Regions from separate parts of the Streptomyces sp. CAI-85 genome, predicted to be linked through region 2. Evidence: riboswitches for the same ligand, from Rfam matches in the RefSeq annotation. Region 2 holds a riboswitch; the other holds the start of a gene.
The links. Region 2 has a riboswitch for S-adenosylmethionine ahead of G6W55_RS34585 (aminotransferase class V-fold PLP-dependent enzyme). Riboswitches for the same ligand answer to the same signal wherever they lie in the genome.

Region 1 (7,286 bases), on a different contig from region 2:
CGGCGGGCGGTGGCCTCGGCGGGGTCCTCGTCGAGGAAGACCACCAGGTCGCCGAAGATGTGCAGCGGTTCGGCGGTCCGGCCCGCCGCGTCCTGTTCGGCGCGGATCTCGGCGACGATCGCGCGGGCCTGTCCGGTGTCGTGGGGTGTGACGAAGCCGAGGTCGGCGGCGCGGGCCACCAGCCGGTAGGGGACGGTGTCGTGGGCGAGGGCGGCGACCAGGGGCTGGCCCTGCGGCGGGCGCGGGGTGATGGAGGGGCCCTTGACGCTGAAGTGGCGGCCCTCGAAGTCGATGTAGTGCAGCTTGTCGCGGTCGATGAAGCGCCCGGTGGCCGCGTCCCGGATCTCGGCGTCGTCCTCCCAACTGTCCCAGAGCCGGCGGACGACCTCGACGTGGTCGGCGGCCTCGTCGAACAGGTCGGCCACCACCGGGCCGCGCAGATCGTCGATGGGCGGGATCGTACGGCGGCCGAAGTGGGCGGCGTCGCTCTGCCGGCCGGTGATCTGGACGCGTACGCCGGCACGGCCGGTGCTGACGTAGTCCAGGGTGGCGATGGCCTTGGAGAGGTGGAAGGGCTCGGTGTGGATGGTGACCGCGGTCGGCACCAGCCCGATGTGCCGGGTGAGGGGGGCGACGCGGGACGCGGTCAGGACGGCGTCGAGGCGGCCGCGGACCTGGTCGGTGCGGTCGTCCGGGTCGAGGAAGTGGGAGGACTGGAGGCCGAGGCCGTCCTCGAAGGTGACGAGGTCGAGGAGGCCGCGCTCGGCCTCGGTGACCTGGTCGGCCCAGTAGCGGGCGGTGAACAGCTCGCGGGGGCGGGCGACGGGCTCGCGCCAGGAGGCGGGATGCCAGCCGGTGCCGTCGAGGGCGACGGCGAGGTGGAGCGGGGAAAGGGATGCTGAGGACACGGTGGTGCCTTCCTGGAGGTCCGTACGAGAGCGCACGTCACCCGCGCCATGGGGTGCGGCATCGGGGAACGGGTGTCAGGAGCGACAGAGCGCGCCGGCCACGCGCTGGAGGTCGATGTGGGCCCGGGAGTGGAGGTGCACGGCGTGGAAGGTGGGCGTCACGGCCGGCACCTCCCTCTCCCGGGGCGCGCGATCGCGCCTCACATGCCTCTTCTACGGTGGAACGCCCTGGCCGGACCCGATGTTCCCGGCTGACGACGTGTCAGGAACTGTGCGTCAGGAATTGTCGAGCGGCAGGCCGGGCGGGTTCACCTCGGACTTGGCGACGGCCTCGTTGGAGAGGTTGTAGACCTCCAGCCACTTGGCGTACTGGCCGTTGTCGATCAGGTAGTTGATGGCTTCGGCGAGCGGCTCGGCGAGACCGCTGTCCTTCTTCGCGGTGGCCGCGATGAGACCCTGGAGGGTCTCGCCGGCGCCGGAGAAGGTGCCCGCGTTGGCTGTCGCGTTGGCCGTGCCCGCGGTCTTGGCGACGTTGTAGGCGATGCCGGGGTTGGGGCCGAAGTAGGCGTCGATCTTGCCGCTGTTGAGGGCCAGGTAGGTGCCGTTGCGGTCCGGGTAGTACTTGACGGTGAGCTTCTTGCCCTCGCTCTCCAGCTTCTTCTTCCACTCCAGCAGGATCTTCTCCTGGTTGGTGCCGGAGCCGACGGAGACGGTGAGCCCGGCGAGGTTCTTGTAGTCGCCGTCGAACTTCCAGGTGCTGGACTTCTTCACCTCCCAGCCGAGGTTGTCCTGACGGTAGGAGGCGAACTCGTACTTCTTCTTGCGCTCCTCGGTGTCGGTGACGTTGGAGAAGGCCACGTCGACCTTGCCGCTGTCGATGCCGACGAAGAGGTTCTCCCAGGTGAAGTTCTTGGTCTCGGGCTCCAGGCCGAGGACCGCCGCCACCAGCCGGCCGAGGTCGGGTTCGGCGCCGGTGAGGGTCTTCTGGTCGTCGCCGACGTAGGCCAGCGGGGCGAAGCCGGAAGGAAGGGCGCCTACGCCGATGGTGAGCTTGCCGCTCTTCTGCACGGCGTCCGGGAGCTTGGCGCTGATGGACTTGACCTCGGAGACCTTGATGGTGGTCTCCTTCGCGGCGCCGTTGGACACGCGGCCGACGGTCACGCCCCCGGCGGCGGCGCTGTCGGTGGTGGTGGCGGCGTCGCTGTCCCCACCGCAGGCGGCGAGCCCGGTGGCGAGGGTGGCGACCGCGGTCGCCGCGGTGATGCCGCGTATCAGGCTGCGTCGGGTGACGTGGGCAGACATGGGCCGTCCTTTGGTGCTGGGTGAGAGAGGGTGGTGGTGTGGGGGCGGGGTGGTGCGTGGGGGGAGGTCTGGGGGCGCGCCAGGGTTGCGCGCGGGTCAGAGGACCTTGCTCAGGAAGTCCCGGGTGCGCTCGTGCTGCGGCTTGTCGAGGACCTCGGCGGGCGGGCCCTGCTCGACGATCCGGCCGCCGTCGATGAAGACGACGCGGTCGGCGACCTCGCGGGCGAAGCCGACCTCGTGGGTGACGATGACGAGGGTGGTGCCGCTGGTCGCCAGGTCCTTGATGACCGCGAGGACCTCGCCGACGAGTTCGGGGTCGAGGGCCGAGGTGGGCTCGTCGAAGAGGATGACGCCGGGGCGCAGCGCGAGGGCGCGGGCGATGGCGACGCGCTGCTGCTGGCCGCCGGAGAGCTGGCGGGGATAGGCGGCGGCCTTGTCGGCGAGGCCGACCCGGCCGAGGAGTTCGCGGGCGAGTTCCTGGGCGGCGGGGCGGCTGAGCTTGCCGGTGGCGACAGGGGCGGCGGCGATGTTGTCCAGCACGGTGAGGTGCGGGAAGAGGTTGAAGTTCTGGAAGACGAAGCCGATGCGGCTGCGCTGGGTGAGGATGGCGCGTTCGCTCAGCTCGCGCAGCCGGCCGCCGTGCCGGCGGACGCCGATCGGCTCGCCGTTGATGCTGACATGGCCGATCTCGGGCTTCTCCAGGTGGTTGATGACCCGGAGCAGGGTGGACTTCCCGGAGCCGGACGGGCCGAGGATCACGGTGACCTCGCCGGGCCGTACGGTCAGGTTCACTCCGTCCAGGACGCGGTGGGCGCCGTACCACTTGTGCACGTCGTGCACCTCGACGGCGGCGGGCACGCTCGCCCCGGGGGCGGTGGTCGCCTCGGTGGTCTCGGTGGTCATACGGCGGCCTCCCTGCGGATGCGGGCGCGCAGGTCGGTGAACCCGGTCCGCAGTTTCTGCAACGGCGTCGGCGGCAGGGAGCGGGTGGCGCCCCGGGCGTAGTACCGCTCGACGTAGAACTGGGCGACGGACACCAGGCTGGTCAGGATCAGGTACCAGACGGTGACCACGAGCAGCAGCGGCACGATGTCGCCGGGGTAGGTGGAGCCCATGGTCTGCGCGGTGCCGAACAGGTCGAGCAGGGACACGTAGAAGACCAGGGAGGTGGCCTTGATGAGGCCGATGAGCTGGTTGACGTAGTTGGGGACGATCGAGCGCAGCGCCTGCGGGAAGACGATCCTGCGGAACTGGTAGCTCTTGGGCAGGCCGAGCGCGGCGGACGCCTCGTGCTGGCCCTGGTCGACGGAGAGGATGCCGCCGCGGACCACTTCGGCGGCGTAGGCGGCCTCGTTGAGGCTGAGGCCGACGACGGCGATCACCATGTCGGTGGCGAGCCGGGACTCGTCGAAGGTGAAGAAGGCCGGTCCGAAGGGGACGCCCACGCTCAACGTCTGGTACAGGGCGCTGAAGTTGTAGAGGAAGAGCAGGACGACGATCAGCGGGATGGACCGCAGGGCCCAGACGTAGGTCCAGCTCACCGCGCGCAGCACCGGGCTCCTGGAGAGCCGGGCGAGGGCGAGCAGGATGCCGCCGAGAAGGCCGAGCACCGCGCTGTAGGCGGCGACTTCCAGGGTGATCAGCAGTCCGTCGAGGATGACGGGCCGCAGGAACCAGTAGCCGAAGCGGTCCCACTGGTAGAACGGGTTGGCGATCAGGCCGTGCGCGAACTGGGCGACCAGGACCAGGACGATCGCGGTGGCGATCCAGCGTCCGGGCCGTCGCAGCGGCTGAACGCGCTGTGCGGAGAGCTGTTTTGACGGGGTGTCGGCTATGGGCTTCGCATCGAGGGTCGCGACGCCTGGGGGTTCGCTCATGAGGGGCTCCGGCGGAAGTCGGGCACCCCGGACGGGCACGGCCGTGGTGGCGGCCGCGGGAGGGCGCGCGGCGCACGGTCGTGTACGGAGAACCGGAGTGGGGCTGCGGTGGACGGCTCACCGCTTCTGCGGTGTGCGTCGGGAACGCGGCGGGGCGAGGGGAATGTGCTGCGGTGGTGCCGGGTCTGCTGGTGTCAGCCCCGACAGCGGGCACGGCCCGGTGCGGTACACAGTGCGCTGTTCACGCGGAGCAGATCGACGGCCCGGTCGGCGACGAGGGGCTGCTGCGCGGACGGACGCACGCAGCCCCGAAGGCGGCGGGGCGCCGTCCTGGGAGCTGCGTACATGGGACTCTCCGTCACTCGTGCGGACCCCGGAGGGGCCCTCGCGCTTACCGGATCCGTGCGGTCACGTCATCCGGTCCGGTCGTCACCTGGGGCACCCCACCGCGATGCGAGGGTTGCCGGTCAGCAAGCCAGGGCTTGTCGCTGACGCTCATGACCGTTCTGGGCCGTAAGTAAAGACAGGCACCCGAACGAATGTCAACGCCGGTCCATGTGCTGGAACGGCAGCGGGGCCGCAACGGCCCCGCGTCCCCGGGCGGTTACGGGGCCGGCGCGATGTGGGCGGCCCAGTCCAGGATCTGCACGGCGGCGCCCGCGGCCTCCAGGCCCTGACAACGGGCGTGGTGGCGGCGGGCGATGCCGTCGAGGTCGAGGTGCGCGCCGAACGCGGGGTGCGCGGCGAGCCGGCGGGCGTGGGCCCACAGGGCGGGGTGCCCGGCGATGCGCTGCACGGCGGACGCGTCGAGGTGATGGCGGTGCACGGTGTCGAGCTGCACCAGCGCGACCCACAACTCCACGTCGGCTGCGGTGATCTGATCACCGATCAGGTACGGCTGCACGCGCAGTCCCCGGTCCAGCACGCCGAGGGTGTGGAGCAGGGTGTCGAGCGCGGCGGCGCGTTCCTCGTCGCCGGTGCCGGCCGTGCCGGCGCGCTGCGCGGCCCGCTCGATGCCCTGGGCGCACATCCGCTCGACGGCGTCGATCTCGGACTCGGCGCCGCACGGGTACAGCGCGGTCCGGCCGCCGCCGAAGCGCCGGGCGAGGTCGCGGGCGATGTCGGGGCCGTGGGTGGAGACGATCCGGCCCGACCAGTCGTCGCTGAGCACGGGCGCGACGGCCGGTCCGGTGTAGTGGTGGGCGCTGGCGTCGTAGAGCGGGCGCAGCGCGGAGTGGCCGCCGTCGGGACAGTCGGGGACGGCGGGCAGGAACGTGACGGGACAGGCGCGTTCCAGGCCGAGGAGGCTGTGGGTGACGGCGATGCGCAGCCCGTCGGGGTCGGCGGCGGACAGATGGAGGCGGTAGCGGCGCGGCACGGCGTAGTGGCCGCTGCGGGCGTCACTGCCGATACGGCCCCGGAAGACGGGGACGGACCGGACCGTGAGCCGGGCGGCCGGTGGTGTGAAGGACATGACTCTCCCCGGGGGCGGCGCGCGCGGCGGACCGGCGCGCGGCGGATGCGACGACGGAGGACGACGGAACGGGGGGACCGTGCGGCCGCGCGCCGGGCGGGCGGTGCCCAGGGGGCACCGCCGGGGCGGACGCGGTAGGGGCGGCCGGCTCAGCGCTGGGCGCTGATCGCGCTGCACACGCGCTGGAGGTCGATGTGACGGCGGGAGGTCAGAAGGGGCGACGACCATGACGTACGGCTCGCTCGGCCGGTGGCCGGCTCCTGTCGCCCCATGATTCCCTACCCGTTCACTAGGATTCCCGTACCGAGTGTCGATCCGCCCTCGCACGGCGTCAAGGGGTCGTCCACCAGGTGAGTCGGCGAGCGGCGGGAAGGGCCTCTCGCACGGGTCGCCGGTGCCGGGTCACGCGTGGCAGGTGGCCGTCGCGGCGAACGCGTCGGCGGCCGCGAGGTCGAACGTGCCGTGGTCGCTGCCGAGGCCCTGGGCGACGAGCGCCGCCGCGGCGCTGCCGAGCACGGCGGCGTCCCCCGGCGTCCGGCCGAGGCTCACGCCCCGCAGATAGCCCGCGGAGAAGGCGTCGCCGCAGCCGGTGGTGTCGACGACGCCCACGACGAAGGCGGGCACCGGTTCCGCGCCGTCCGCCGTGACCACGAGCGCGCCCTCCCCGCCGCGGGTGACGGCGACGACTCCGGCCCCGGCGGCGAGCAGCTTGCGCGCCCCCGTCAGCAGGTCCTCCTCGCCGGTGAAGCCGAGCACCTGGTCCTCGTTGGGCAGGAAGTGGTCGATGTACGGCAGCGCCGCCTCGATCTGCTCGAAGCTGCCGAGGACACCCGGCGCGAGCAGGTCGACGGAGGTGACGACCCCGTGGTCCCGCGCGTACGACAGGATGCGCGCGGCGGCGTCGACACCGATCAGCTCGGGTCCGCCGAGGTGCAGATGGGTGGCCCGGGCGAGGGCCTCCCAGGGGACGTCGTCCGGGCCGTAGGTGATGTTCGCGCCGAGGAGGTGCAGCGAGGGCCGGTCGCCGTTGGGGCGGATCGGCAGGACACTCGCGGAGGTTGCGGTGTCGGCGCGGCGAACGAGGAACTCGGTGCCGACGCCCGCCCTTTGGAGCAGCGCGACGAGCAGGTCACCGCTGGGGTCGGCGCCGACGGCACCGGCGCTGTGCACCTCGGCGCCGAGCTTGGCGAGGGTGAGGGCGGTGCCGCCGGCCGTCCCGGCGGCGGTCATCCGGATGTCCTCGACCAGGGTGGCGCCCTGCCCCTCGGGTATCGCCTCCACCGGCCGGACCAGGACGTCCAGCACGTGCACGCCCATCGTGAAGACCTTCATCGGTGCCCCTCCTGAGCGGGTGGTACGGGTGATCCGGGTGCGGCGGGTGCCACGGGGTGGGTGGTGCCGTACTCGCGGGCGATCGCCGCCTCGATCACCGCCTGCTGCTGCCGCTCGTCGAGGACGCGCGGCCGGCCCATGACAGCCGCGCGCTGGTACACACCGCAGGCCCATTCGAGGAGCAGCGCGTGCTCGACGGCCCGGTCGAGGGTCGCGGCGTGGGTGACGGCACCGTGGTTCGCCATCAGCGCGGCACCGCGGCCGTCGAGGGCGGCGAGGACGGACTCGGCGAGTTCCGGGGTGCCGAAGGTGGCGTACGGCGCGACCCTGACCGCCCCGCCCAGGGCGAGCAACTGATAGTGGATGCACGGAAGTTCATCCAGCACACAGGCG
Region 2 (7,286 bases):
CTCGCCCGCCGCGGTGACCAGCTTCACCCAGCCGACGGGGCGCAGCACATAGGCCGCGGCCGCCACGTCGAGCGGGTCCGCGGCCGGGGTCGGCGAGCCGGAGTCGAGGGCGCCGGACAGCTCCGGCTGGGCTTCTCTGAACTTCTCGGCGATGCGCTGCCGGAACAGCGCGTCGGTCTCCAGCGCGGCCGCCATCGCGTTGCCCGCGAACTTGGCCCGGCGGTTCGGGGCGAACCGGGCGTACTGCCGCAACTGCGCGGGCAGTTCGCCGACGGTCAGCCCGCCGAAGCCGTCGGAGACGATCTGCACGACCCGGCGGCGCACCCCGTCGGGCAGCGGACGGTCGAGCATCTCAGCGGCGCCGTCGCCCGGCCCCCCGCCTGCGCTCTCCACCATCCGTCACACCCCAATACGTGTACGGGGCCGGCTCCGGTCAGGAGCTGGCGCCCGGCCGATCCACGAGTTCCACCTGGTCCACGGCGTTGCACCAGCGGCACCGCACCGACTCGATGGTCTCACTGACCACCTCGCGCTCCTCCACCTTGGGCTCGCCCGCCAGGTCGAGGTGGACGTACTCGACGGCCTTCGACGAACGCGTGACGTCGAACCGGGTGAGGTTGCCGCACAGGGTGCAGCGCCACCGGGTGGTGGCGGTCGGCAGGGGAACCGTCATGGTGACTGTCCGCTCCTTCTGGTGTCGGGTCGCTGGTGTCGCTGGTACGAACGGGTCGGGCCGGAGGCTCCCCGCCGTGTATGGCTCGTAACCCTACGGCCTGGCGGGTCCTCACCGCCCGTCCGTCCACGGCGGCGAGGCGGTACGGGCGAGTGCGTCCCGTTACGTCATGCTCTGTGTTCATGATCGGCAAGTGGAGCGGCCCCCTCGGCGCCGCGTTCCGACGGGCTCCGGTGACGCATGTGCTGATCGCCGTGTGCTCCGCGATCTTCGTGCTGGGCCCGGCCGCGGGCCTCGATCCCGCCTACGGCTCCGGCGACGCCCTGCTCGCCGCCCAGCGCGCCTATTTCCGCCGCTGGGGGGTGATCCCGGTGGAGCTGTTCACGGACTCCCCGCGGGCCGCGCTGACCCCGGCGACGGCGCTGTTCATCCACGGTAGCTGGGTGCACCTCCTGGGCAACATGCTCTTCCTCTACGTCTTCGGCGTGATGACCGAGGAGCGGATGGGCCGCGTCCAGTTCACGCTGTTCTACGTCGGCTGCGGCTACCTGGCGCTGCTGGGTTACGCCGCGGCCAACGCCGGGTCGCCGGCCTCGCTGGTGGGGGCGTCGGGGGCGATCTCCGCGGTGCTGGGCGCGTTTCTGTACCTGTTCCCCCGGGCGCGGGTGACCAGTCTTCTGCCGTTCCTGTTCTTCCTGCCGCTGCGCTTCCCCGCCTGGGTCGTCCTGCCCTGCTGGGCGGCCCTCCAGTGGGTGGCGGCGGGCCGGGCGCCCCAGGGCCCCGGCGTGGCCTATCTGGCCCACCTGGTGGGCTTCGGCCTGGGCCTCGGCTACGCGTGGGCGCGGTTCCGCCCTGGGACGCGGTTTCGTCCTGGGACTAGAGTGAGGGCCACCCCCGCTCCGGCCCCCGAGGGAGAGAACCAGCCGTGATCACCGCGATCGTCCTCATCAAGACCAGCGTGGACCGGATCCCCGAGATCGCCGAGCGGATCGCCTCGCTGGAGAGCGTCAGCGAGGTCTTCTCCGTCACCGGGACCTACGACCTGATCGCCATGGTGCGGGTGAAGCGGCACGACGACCTCGCCGATGTGATCCCGGGCAGCATCAGCAAGATCCCCGGCGTGGAGGCGACGGACACCCACGTGGCGTTCCGGACGTACTCGCAGCACGACCTGGAGGCGGCGTTCGCGATCGGCCTGGACTCCTGACCGGCTGACCGCCGCCTCCCGGCCCCGGGGGACGAGGGACCCGGTCAGACCGCCGGGACGCAGCGGCCGTCCTGCGTGCGGTACGTCCACCGCGCACCGTCGGTGACCAGCTCGCGCACGGCCGCCACAAAGCGGTCCACGTGCTCGTCGGGCGTCCCGGCGCCGAAGCTCACCCGGATGGCGTTGAGGGACTTCTCGCCCGGCGCCGCCTCGGGGGCCCCGCACTCGCCCTGCGCCTCGGGGGCGCCGCCCAGCAGGGTGCGCACCAGCGGGTGGGCGCAGAACAGGCCGTCGCGGACGCCGATGCCGTACTCGGCGGACAGGGCGGCGGCGAAGTGGGAGCTGTTCCAGCCGTCGACGACGAAGGAGATCACCCCGACCCGGGGCGCGTCGTCGCCGAAGAGCGACAGGATCCGCACCTCCGGCACGTCGGCGAGGCCCGTGCGCACCTTCTCGATGAGCTGCCGCTCGCGCGCGACCAGCGTGTCGAAGCCGGCCTCGGTGAGCGCCTTGCAGGCGGAGGCGATGGAGTAGGCGCCGATCACGTTCGGCGAGCCGGCCTCGTGCCGGGCCGCGCTGTCGTGCCACTCCACGTCCACTCCCCCGTCCTCGCGCCGGGTGACCCGGCGGCTCGCACCGCCGCCCGCGAGGTAGGGGTCGGCGGCGCGCAGCCAGTCGGCGCGGCCGGCCAGGACTCCGGAGCCGAAGGGCGCGTACAGCTTGTGCCCGGAGAAGGCGACCCAGTCGACGTCGAGGTCCCGGACGGACACCGGGTGGTGCGGGGCGAGCTGGGCGGCGTCCAGGACGATCCGGGCGCCGTGGGCGTGCGCGGCCGCGGCCAGCTCCCGCACCGGCCACAGCTCGCCGGTGACGTTGGAGGCGCCGGTCACGCAGACCAGGGCCGGGCCGTGGGGGTCGCGGTCGGCGAGGGCCCGCTCCAGGGTCTCGACGGCCTGTCCCGGGGTGCGGGGGGCGTCGAGGTAGGTGACCCGGGCGTCCCGCCAGGGCAGCAGCGAGGCGTGGTGCTCGGTCTCGAAGACGAAGACCTGGCAGCCGGCGGGCAGGGCGGAGGCGAGCAGGTTGAGGGAGTCGGTGGTGGAGCGGGTGAAGACCACCTGGTCGTCGGCGCGGCAGTCCAGGAACGCGGCGACCGTGGCGCGGGCGTTCTCGAACAGGTCCGTCGAGAGCTGGGAGAGGTATCCGGCGCCGCGGTGGACGCTGCCGTAGTACGGCGCGTAGGCCGCGACGTCGTCCCAGACCCGCTGCAACGCCGGTGCGCTGGCGGCGTAGTCGAGCGCGGCGTAGGTGACCTCGCCACCGGTGACGAGCGGGACGGTGACATCACAGCCCAGAACGGGCAGCGGGGCACAAATGTCCTGGACGGAGGCAGCGGTGGAGACAGACATGACGGAACTCCCGTGAGAGGAAAGGAAGAAGAGTGAAAAGGGGTGCGCGGAGGCGGGGCTCGGCGGCCCTATCGCATTCGCTGGCTCACGGAAGACTCCCTCGAACGACCAGGACCCCTGGTGTCGAGAGGGGCCCGCGCTTGCCGTAGACCTCGCTGCCTACGGCCTGGTCTTCACCCGGGGCACCCCGCCACGGACGGAGGGTTGCCGGACAGTCGGCCGGGGCCTCATGACTGTCACTCATGACCTGGTACAGAAACTACGGGACGTGATCGCCGTCCCGCAACCCGTGTCCGGATCGCGGGACGGCGATTCCCGTCACGTCAGGCGTTGCTGGCGGTGACCCAGCGCTCCAGGACCCGGCGGGCCGCCCCGGAGTCGACGGACTCGGCGGCACGGGCCATACCGGCGGCGATCTGCTCGGCGAGCGTCCCCGCGGCCGGGTCGAGGGCGACCAGGGCCGCCGCCGAGTTCAGCAGGACGGCGTCGCGCACCGGGCCCGGCTCGCCCTCCAGGAGCCGCCGGGCGACCTCGGCGTTGTAGGACGGGTCACCGCCGCGCAGGGCCTCCACCGGGACCAGTTCGATGCCGACCTCGCGCGGGTCGAAGGTCTCCTCGGTGACCGTGCCGTCGCGGACGACCCACACCCGGGAGGTGGAGGTGGTCGTCAGCTCGTCGAAGCCGTCGTCGCCGCGGAAGACCAGCGAGGAGTGGCCGCGCTCGGCGAAGACCCCGGCGACGATCGGCGCCATCCGGGGATCGGCGACCCCCACCGCCTGCGCCCGCACCTTCGCCGGGTTGGTCAGCGGACCGAGCGCGTTGAACACCGTACGGATGCCCAACTGGCCGCGGGCGGCGCCGACATGGCGCAGCGCCGGATGGAACTTGACGGCGAAGCAGAAGGTGATCCCGGCCTCCTCGGCGACCTCGGCCACCCGCTTCGGCGTCAGCTCCAGATTGACGCCGAGCTTCTCCAGGACGTCCGAGGCGCCGGAGGCCGAGGACGCGGCGCGGTTGCCGTGCTTGACGACCTTGGCGCCGGTGCCGGCCACCACGATCGACGACATCGTGGAGATGTTGACCGTCTTGGCGCCGTCACCGCCGGTGCCGACGATGTCGACGGTGCGGCCCGGCACCTCGATCAGGTTGGCGTGCTCGTACATCGTCCGCACGAGGCCGTTGATCTCCGCGACGGTCTCGCCCTTGGCCCGCAGCGCCACCGCGAACCCGGCGATCTGGGCGTCGGTCGCCTCGCCGCGCATCATCAGGTCCATGGCCCAGGCGGTGTCGTCCGCCGACAGGTCCCGGCCGGCCAGCAGGCCGTTCAGCAGGGCGGGCCAGGAACGGACCGCCGCGGTGTCGCCTCCGGCGGGGGTCACAGCGCTCATAGCCGCTCCTGGGTGTCGTACGGGCGAGCAGGGCTCGCGCAAACAGGGTGTGATCCCACCCTATCCAGCCCGCGGACACGGCGAAGGGCCCCGTCCGAAGACCGGACGGGGCCCTTCACTCAGGGCGTGGCGACGCCTGGGGATCAGTGGTGGCCGTGGCCGCTCGTGATCTCCTTGTACTCCTCGACGGTCGGCTTGGGGATCTGCTGGTCCTCGCCGAAGTACGCGCCGCTGATCTTGGCACGCAGCTTCTCGGTGGCCTTCACCTTGCGCTCGACACCGTTCTCGTCGACCGTGGCGCCGATCGCGGCCGGCTCGTACTGCTCGTGGGCCGTGAGCGTGTAGAGCTGCTCCTGGCTGAGCGGCTCGTGCACCTCGATGAACTCACCGTGCGGCAGGCGCTTGATGGTGCCGGTCTCCCGGCCGTGCAGCACCTTGTCCCGGTCCCGGCGCTGGAGGCCGAGGCAGATCCGCTTGGTGAGGATGTACGCGATGACCGGTCCGACGAAGAAGAAGATCCGGACGAACCAGGTGATCGAGTTGATCGACAGGTGGAAGTGCGTGGCCCACAGGTCGTTGCCGCCGCCCACCAGGGTGATCATGTACATCGTGACCCAGGCGACGCCGAGCGCGGTGCGGGTCGGCGCGTTGCGCGGGCGGTCCAGGATGTGGTGCTCGCGCTTGTCGCCGGTCACCCACGACTCGATGAAGGGGTAGGCGGCGAGCGCCGCGAGGACGACACCGAAGAGCACCAGCGGGATGAACACGCCCAGGACCAGCGTGTGGCCCCAGAGGTTGATCTCCCAGCCCGGCATGAAGCGGATCAGACCCTCGGCGAAGCCCATGTACCAGTCGGGCTGGGCGCCGGTGGACACCTGGTCCGGACGGTAGGGGCCGAGCGCCCAGATCGGGTTGATCTGGGTGACCGCGGAGATGATCGCGATCACACCGAAGACCAGGAAGAAGAAGCCTCCGGCCTTGGCCATGTACACCGGCAGCAGCGGCATGCCGACGACGTTCTTGTTGTTCTTGCCGGGGCCCGCGAACTGCGTGTGCTTGTGGTAGAAGACCAGGATCAGGTGCGCCACCATCAGGCCGAGCATGATGCCCGGCAGCAGCAGGATGTGGATCGAGTAGAACCGCGCCACGAAGTCGTGGCCCGGGAACTCCCCGCCGAACAGGAACATCGAGATGTACGTGCCGACGATCGGCATCGACAGGATGGCGCCCTGGGTGAAGCGGACACCGGTGCCGGAGAGCAGGTCGTCCGGGAGCGAGTAGCCGGTGAAACCGGTGAACATGCCCAGGACGAACAGCAGGAAGCCGAACAGCCAGTTGATCTCACGCGGCTTGCGGAATGCGCCCGTGAAGAACACGCGCATCATGTGCACGAACATGCCGGCGAGGAAGATCAGCGCCGCCCAGTGGTGGATCTGCCGGATCAGCAGACCGCCGCGCACGTCGAAGGAGATGTGCAGCGTCGAGCTGAACGCCTCCGACATGAGCTGTCCCTGGAGCGGGACGTAACTGCCGTGGTACTCCACCTCGTTCATCGACGGGTGGAAGAACAGCGTCAGATAGACACCGGTCAGGATGATGATGAGGAAGCTGTACATGCAGACTTCGCCCAGCATGAACGACCAGTGGTCGGGGAAGATCTTCCGCATGTTGGCCTTGGCCAGGGAGTAGATCCCCAGCCGGCCGTCGGCCCAGTCGGCGATGCGCTCGCCGGCCGGGGCCTTGCCGCGTTCGCGGGCCTCGGTGTTCTCTGTGGTGCTCATCCGCGCTCCCAGAAGGCAGGACCGACGGGCTCTTCGAAGTCGCTGAGCGCCTCGAGGTAGCCCTCGTCGTTCACACCGATGCGCAACTGCGGCAGGGCGTGACCGGCCGGGCCGAAGATCACTCGGGCACCGTCGGAGAGGTCGAAGGTGGACTGGTGGCAGGGGCACAGCACGTGGTGCGTCTGCTGCTCGTACAGGGAGATCGGGCAGCCGACGTGGGTGCAGATCTTCGAGTACGCCACGATGCCTTCGTGCGACCACTCGAGCTCGCGCTTGTCCTTGATGTTCTCCGGCTGGAGCCGGACGATCATCAGGGCCGCCTTGGCGATCTCGTTCTGGAAGTTCTCGTCGTGCTCCTCCAGGCCCTCGGGCATGGCGAAGGTGAGCGAACCGACGGCGACGTCCGAGGGACGCAGCGGCTCGTTCGTGTTCATGTTGACGAGCAGCTTGCCCTTGGCCCACAGCGTGTGGCGCAGCTTGTCCTCGGGCAGCGGGCCGAGGTCGCGCAGCAGCACGATGCCGGAGAGCGGCACCAGGGTGAGCGCGCCGAACATCGTGTTGCGGATCAGCTTGCGCCGGCCGATGGCCGACTCCTGGGCGCCCGCCTTGAAGTCCGCGTGGACCTTGGCGCGCACCTCGGGGGAGGCGGCGATCGGGTGCCGCTCGTCGGCGACCTCCACGTCGGACATCAGGGTGCGGGCCCAGTGGACCGCGCCGGCGCCGATGGTGAACAGCGCCGTGCCCAGGGTCAGACCCAGCGCGAAGTTCAGCGCGCTGATGTGGCCGATCGGGAACACGAAGATCGACTTGTCGGCGGGGATCGTCACGAAG

Region 1: another riboswitch for S-adenosylmethionine. It lies ahead of G6W55_RS16780 (amino acid ABC transporter permease); the one in region 2 lies ahead of G6W55_RS34585 (aminotransferase class V-fold PLP-dependent enzyme).

The regions. Positions count from the first base shown of each region.
Region 1 is NZ_JAANNX010000012.1:83,755-91,040, forward strand. It holds gene G6W55_RS16765 (LLM class flavin-dependent oxidoreductase) at 1-908, opposite strand, end outside; gene G6W55_RS39565 (putative leader peptide) at 984-1,079, opposite strand; gene G6W55_RS16770 (transporter substrate-binding domain-containing protein) at 1,185-2,210, opposite strand; gene G6W55_RS16775 (amino acid ABC transporter ATP-binding protein) at 2,307-3,113, opposite strand; gene G6W55_RS16780 (amino acid ABC transporter permease) at 3,110-4,087, opposite strand; SAM riboswitch class IV at 4,470-4,590, opposite strand; gene G6W55_RS16785 (glutathione S-transferase C-terminal domain-containing protein) at 4,692-5,561, opposite strand; gene G6W55_RS39570 (putative leader peptide) at 5,711-5,833, opposite strand; gene G6W55_RS16790 (carbohydrate kinase family protein) at 5,964-6,893, opposite strand; gene G6W55_RS16795 (class II aldolase/adducin family protein) at 6,890-7,286, opposite strand, start outside.
Region 2 is NZ_JAANNX010000085.1:9,511-16,796, forward strand. It holds gene G6W55_RS34565 (NYN domain-containing protein) at 1-396, opposite strand, end outside; gene G6W55_RS34570 (hypothetical protein) at 434-673, opposite strand; gene G6W55_RS34575 (rhomboid family intramembrane serine protease) at 856-1,602, shown strand; gene G6W55_RS34580 (Lrp/AsnC family transcriptional regulator) at 1,599-1,880, shown strand; gene G6W55_RS34585 (aminotransferase class V-fold PLP-dependent enzyme) at 1,925-3,286, opposite strand; SAM riboswitch class IV at 3,418-3,534, opposite strand; gene trpD (anthranilate phosphoribosyltransferase) at 3,610-4,674, opposite strand; gene G6W55_RS34595 (cytochrome bc complex cytochrome b subunit) at 4,818-6,455, opposite strand; gene G6W55_RS34600 (ubiquinol-cytochrome c reductase iron-sulfur subunit) at 6,452-7,286, opposite strand, start outside.